2 linked regions of the Flectobacillus major DSM 103 genome follow. The protein of the gene in region 2 binds, or shares a complex with, the protein of the main gene of each other region. Links are inferred from orthologs where the notes say so. Each region holds a gene or a part of one and is shown on either strand. Other genes may lie near its edges.

Evidence for each region.
Region 1: the proteins of prfA (region 2) and prmC are in contact, whole or in part, in a crystal structure (PDB 2B3T), measured with the Escherichia coli proteins. The link is inferred for Flectobacillus major DSM 103 from one-to-one orthologs.

What each region holds. Positions count from the first base shown.
Region 1 is NZ_KE386491.1:4,154,579-4,157,728, forward strand. Bases 18-2,829 are described here. They hold prmC (peptide chain release factor N(5)-glutamine methyltransferase), read right to left. Parts: upstream 1,942-2,829; coding sequence 1,093-1,941; downstream 18-1,092. Other genes in these bases: FLEMA_RS72490 (amidophosphoribosyltransferase), read left to right, coding at 18-1,042; ribD (bifunctional diaminohydroxyphosphoribosylaminopyrimidine deaminase/5-amino-6-(5-phosphoribosylamino)uracil reductase RibD), read left to right, coding at 1,971-2,829. Outside these bases: more of FLEMA_RS72490, read left to right, coding at 1-17; more of ribD, read left to right, coding at 2,830-3,032. UniProt on the Escherichia coli protein: Methylates the class 1 translation termination release factors RF1/PrfA and RF2/PrfB on the glutamine residue of the universally conserved GGQ motif, i.e. on 'Gln-235' in RF1 and on 'Gln-252' in RF2.
Region 2 is NZ_KE386491.1:3,653,893-3,657,135, forward strand. The notes cover bases 200-3,104. They hold prfA (peptide chain release factor 1), read left to right. Parts: upstream 200-1,069; coding sequence 1,070-2,140; downstream 2,141-3,104. Other genes in these bases: FLEMA_RS0135030 (hypothetical protein), read right to left, coding at 200-260; FLEMA_RS71295 (hypothetical protein), read right to left, coding at 348-590; FLEMA_RS77285 (hypothetical protein), read left to right, coding at 945-1,073; FLEMA_RS0135065 (GNAT family N-acetyltransferase), read right to left, coding at 2,243-2,725; FLEMA_RS0135085 (sensor histidine kinase), read right to left, coding at 2,926-3,104. In the rest of the region: more of FLEMA_RS0135030, read right to left, coding at 1-199; more of FLEMA_RS0135085, read right to left, coding at 3,105-3,243. UniProt on the Escherichia coli protein: Peptide chain release factor 1 directs the termination of translation in response to the peptide chain termination codons UAG and UAA.

The sequences.
Region 1 (3,150 bases), 500 kb from region 2 along the record:
TTATGAGGACATACAGGAGGTTCAGCCAGGTCATGCACTGATTATCAACAAGCGTGGTGATTATGCTGAAAAGAAATTTATAGAACCGCTAGAAAAGAAATCATGTAGTTTTGAAAGAATTTATTTCTCTCGTGCTTCAGACCCCGATATTTATGCCGAACGTAAGCAATTAGGCCGTTTGGTAATCCCACAAGTACTCGAAGAGGTTAATTACGACCTAAAAAATACCGTATTTTCGTATATTCCAAATACTGCCGAAACAGCATTCTTAGGAATGATTGAAGGCTTGGAAGACTATTTGGCCAAAGAACGCAAGAAAGCTATTATGGAAGGCGGTCTTGCCGAAAAAGCTTTGGAAGAGTTATTGACTTTCCGCCCAAGGGTTGAAAAGTTGATTTCTAAAGACGTTAAGTTGCGTACCTTTATTACCAACGATGCCGACCGTAACGACATGGTGTCGCATGTTTATGATACAACGTATGAAGTAATCAAAAAAGGCGTAGACAATGTTGTATTGATCGATGACTCGATTGTGCGTGGTACAACCTTAGAGCGTTCTATTTTGAAGCTTTTAGATAAACTAGGCCCTAAAAAGATTGTGATTGTATCGTCTGCTCCACAAATTCGCTACCCAGACTGCTATGGTATCGATATGTCACGTATGAAAGACTTTGTGGCTTTCCGTGCAGCTTATGAGCTATTGCACGAGCGTGGTATGGACGATGTATTAGAGGATACCCTCGGACGTTGTTTGAGTGCCTTAGAGTTGGGACAATCGGCTTCACAAAACTTTGTAAAAGCTATTTATGAGCCATTTACACAAGAAGAAATCGCTGCTAAAATTGCTGATATAGTAAAACCTAAAGACCTAACCGCTGATTTGGCTATTGTGTATCAAACGGTATCTAGCTTGAACAAAGCTTGTCCAAATAATTTAGGTGATTGGTATTTCACTGGAAACTATCCAACTCCTGGAGGAAACAAGGTGGTTAATAAAGCCTTCGTAAACTTCATGAAAGGTGTTGAAATTAGAGCATATTAGTCTTGAACTGAACAAGTATATATAAAGGAAGCCCCATAACGGGGCTTCCTTTATTTTTGTAGAATACCCTTTACAAACCTATCCCGTCCTAACATATCTTGAATAATCTCTACGTCTTGAAAACCAGCTTTTACAAATACCTCAGCTGTTTCTTTGCCAAAATATTGGTTGATTTCGACCATACACAATCCATTTTCTACTAAATTAAGGCTTGCAAACTGAGCAATAGCCTTGTAAAAAAGTAAAGGATTATCATTTTCAACAAAAAGGGCTAAGTGAGGTTCATAGTCTAATACATTAGCTTCCATTTCTGATTTTTCATGATTGGTAACATAAGGTGGATTACTAACAATAATATCAAACTTTTGAGACAATGTTTGTTCTTGTGTCGCTAATATATCTTGATACTGAAACTGCACTTTGGCCTGATGCGTAATATTATTATTCTGGGCTATAGTTAGTGCTTCTTCCGAAATATCGTAAGCCACTACCGCTGCACCTTGTATTTCGCAGGCTAGCGAAATGGCAATACAGCCTGTGCCTGTACCGATGTCTAAGATACGGACAGGAGCTTTTGCTTTTTGTATAATATACTGAACCAATTCTTCGGTTTCGGGGCGAGGAATCAAGGTTGCAGAGCTTACCTGAAAGCTACGGCCATAAAAATCTCCATATCCTATAATATATTGAATAGGTTCAAATGCCTTGATACGAGCCACAGCAGGGGCAAGCGGTTCTCGAATTTCGACGGACTTATCCATCAGAATATCGGTTTTGCTAAGTTTTCCCCAATATTCCAAAAGCAAATACGCCATGCTTTTTGCTTCGTTTTCTGGGTAAACTGCCGTAATTTCGGCTACTAAATCAGAGAAAAGTTTTCGAGAAGATTGATAAATCATATCATTAAGTTAAAGCACAAAGTTACACAATGCCGCAATCAAATAATAATTCGCTTTCTGAAACAGCTATTTTGTCTTTTATGAACAGGGCTTTGCAATTGGCACAGCTAGGAGCTGGAGCAGTATCGCCCAATCCAATGGTGGGCTGTGTAATTGTACATCAAGGTACGATTGTGGGCGAGGGCTGGCATCAGCGGTATGGTGATTGGCACGCCGAAGTAAATGCTGTCAACGATGTTGCCGATAAAAGTATTCTGTCCGAATCGGAGGTATTTGTTACTTTAGAACCTTGTTCTCATTTTGGTAAAACCCCACCTTGTGCCGATTTATTGGTAAAGCACCGTGTCAAAAAAGTATATATCTGCAACGACGACCCTAATCCGTTGGTAGCGGGTAAGGGTATTCAAAAACTGCGGAATGCAGGTATTGAGGTGGTATCGGGTATTTTAGCCGAAAAAGGACGAGAGTTGAATAAACGTTTTTTTACATTTTTTGAAAAAAAACGCCCTTATATAATCCTTAAATGGGCTCAATCGTCCGACCGCAAAATAGCATTACCCCAGTATCAGGCCATACAAATATCGAATGCCTTATCTAGGCGTTGGACTCACAAACTACGCTCGGAAGAAGATGCCATTATGGTAGGCACTCGAACCGCACAGTTTGACAACCCATCGCTTGATAATCGTTTTTGGACAGGAAAAAGTCCCATACGCATTCTTATCGACAAAGATTTACGTATTGCAGATAATGCCAAAATTTATTCAGAAGGGCAAAAAACGATCTGTTATAACCTTCAAAAAGAAGCAATAGAAGGAGATATACTATTTTGTAAAATACCTCCGCAAACAGACTTACTAAGCTTTTTGATAGACGACTTGTACCAAAAGAAAGTTCAATCACTAATTGTGGAAGGAGGGGCTTATTTGTTAAACTCGCTGATAAAAACGAGCTTATGGGACGAAGCCTTGGTCTGGGAAAGCTCAATGGTTCTTGGCGATGGTATTGCTGCTCCTATTTTAGAAAAGCCTGTATTTGCCCAACAACAAGTGGGCGATAATATCTTGAAAAACTATCGAGCCAACCCATAAGTTGAGGTTAAAGTTATACGAATAAAAGTAGAACTGTTAGATTTATTTCACTTGTACTTTACTTCATATTTCAATTCTGGAATATGAAGTAAAGTACAACTTATCTTCACAAACCTTG
Region 2 (3,243 bases):
ATCCGATACGTTTTCTGCAACGAGTCTAAAAGTGCTTGATTTTGCACATTTTTCACCAAATTTGTATTTAGCGTTTGGGTGATTTTTTTACCCCAGTCATCTACCTGAGCCGTAATTTGGGCACTATTGATGCGTTTTACCTGTCTTTCTTTCAGCTCCTTTACAGCAGCCGTTGTGTCTATTCTTTTACTAAAATCACAACTTAACAAAAGGCTGTTGCTCAATAGCACACAGACCCATATTTTTGAGATATTCTTCATAACAAAACTTTTTTGGCAAAGATACAAGCTTAACAACTGAATTGACACAAAAAAACCGAATCGTGTTGATTCGGTTCTATGAATATTCTACCATCGGCCTCGGCCACGATGTTTGTACGAATAACGTGGCTGGTGGCCATACCTTGGTGGTATAACTACTACGGTACGGGGTGGTGGTACTACGTATCGATAACTCGGACGGCCATAGTAAGGTCGGCGATAACCATAATCATAACCTCTTACATGCGTTACACACGACGAAAGCATCATTGATATTCCCATCAACAATACCATTATAAAACCTAGTTTTTTGATTTGAAGCTTTTCCATAGCAATAATATTTATTGTTTAAAACAATTACTGTGGTTTTATGAAGTATCGAGGCTTCATATTTTTTGTTTTTAGAATACCTTATTATCACAATAGTTTAATCTATTCCTAAAATAAACTATTGAAAATAAAAGAGATAGCTTTTACAAAACGGATAATATTGGATTATAGTCTGTAAAAGTAATAAATACCGTAGCCGCCCAAAGGTAGATTCTGAAAAGTAAGTGTAGAACCAAGAAAAAGTATTTTTACGATACTTGAGCTTTGATTGAAGCCCCAAGCTTGATAAACACACTCCTTCTTTGTGCAGGTATCTAACTATTAGACAATAACATATCAACTTACCCCTATTTTATGGCAAAGAATTTTGTATCTTTGCACCCTGAAATTGGAAAATATGGATTTAGTAATACCGAATTTGAAAACATTTCAAACCTAGGGCATGCTAGTTACCAACCAACATCTAACATCCACGACAAATGATAGAACAATTAGAAGCCATCCGTGAGCGTTTCGAAGAAGTTGCCCAACAAATTACGCAACCCGAAATCGTTTCGGATATGAAGAAATTCAAGACGATTAGTAAAGAATATAAAGACCTCGAAAAAATCGTAAATCAGTACAAAGAATACCAAAACGTATTATCTAATATTGATTCGGCTAAAGAGGTTATTGCCACCGAAAAAGATGAAGATTTTCGTGACATGGCCAAGGCTGAGTTAGACGAGCTTTTGCCTAAAAAAGAAGAAATCGAACAGCTTTTGAAAGAAATGCTTATTCCTAAAGACCCTAACGATTCAAAGAACATTATCCTTGAAATCAGGGCTGGTACAGGTGGCGACGAAGCTGGTATTTTTGCAGGCGACTTGTTTAGAATGTATCAGCGTTTTTGTACGCTACAAGGTTGGCAGTTTCAGGTAATGGACTTTACAGAAGCGTCGTCGGGAGGCTACAAAGAAATCGTGGCAAGTGTACAAGGTGAGGATGTTTATGGTAAAATGAAATTTGAATCGGGTGTACACCGTGTACAGCGTGTACCTGCTACCGAATCGCAAGGACGTATTCATACTTCTGCGGCAACTGTAGCGGTATTGCCCGAAGCTGATGAGGTAGATGTTGTCATCAATATGAACGATATTCGTAAAGATACGTTCTGTTCGTCGGGTGCGGGTGGCCAGTCAGTAAACACTACTTATTCGGCAGTAAGGGTAACGCACCTTCCTACGGGCTTGGTAGTACAATGCCAAGATGAACGTTCTCAAATCAAAAACTTTGAGAAAGCCATGACCGTATTACGTTCGAGAATCTACGAAATGGAATTAGAGAAACAACAGTCGGCTATTGCTGGTAACCGCCGTTCGATGATTGGCTCGGGCGATCGTTCTGACAAAATCCGTACTTACAACTATCCACAAGGCCGAGTAACCGACCACCGTATTGGTTATACAGTTTATAACCTTCCTGTAGTAATGGATGGCGAAATTGGTGATTTTATCGAAAACCTTCGTATTGCTGAAAATGCTGAAAGATTGAAAGAAGGTAATGTATAAATAGAAGTGCTAAATGCAGCCTCACTTCTTATATTACTATCAATACCCATGATGTACAAAAGAGAATTCTTTTGTACATCATGGGTTGTATTGGCCAAATAGCTATATTTTCCTTTCAAAAAAATGTGTATCCACTGCCATAATAGGAAAAGATGCTGGTAGGTCTTGTTTGGCAATCAAGCTAAAACCATTGCGTTCATAAAACCGAATAGCAGCTTGAAGGCGTTCTAGTGTGCCAAGATATATAGCATTGATACCACCCTCTTGAGCCGACGATAGCAACAAATCAAACAGTTTTTGAGCTATTCCAAATTCCTTGCCTCGGTACTCTTTTTTAACAAACATTTTACGGATTGCACCTATTTCGCCATCGCAATCTATCAGTGCAATAGTACCAACTACCTTATCTTCATGTTTGGCTACCCAAAAATTCCCTCTTCCTTGCTGATAAAAAGTAGGAATATTCAATAAATCCTGTTGCTCGTTGATAGTAATTGGCACTTGAAATTCTTTTTGCTGAATTGTCAAAATTAAATCTACAATCTGCTCAGTATCTTGATTTTCAAAAGATTGAATTTGTATCATATCTCCATTATTTTAGTTAACAGTCACCATAGGTAAACACTTACGTAAGTGATTACGCAAATATTTATTTTATTTATGAATTATCAAATAGCATAACCTTATTTTTTAATAAAACCCTTGAAATTTATTATTCTGCCTAAAAAACATGATAAAAAAAGGTGTAAACATGGTTGTGTTTACACCTTTAATATTATTTGAGTTTATTCTTTCGAGAGTTTAAAAGAGAAGGTAGTACCTCTGTCGGGCTTAGAAGCTACTGCAATTTTGGTTTTATGAGCATTTAAAATATGTTTAACAATAGCCAATCCCAAGCCTGATGAGCCATCCGAACGGCTACGAGCTTTATCTACTCGGTAAAATCTTTCAAAAATTCTACTCAAATGCTCTGGTGCAATACCTGGCCCATTATCTTTTACCGAAATTTTCCAATCTTTTCTGTCTTCTTCAAATACCACTACCACTTTACCTTTTTCATGCCCATATTTAATGGCATTTTCGACAAGGTTAGTAATTACCTG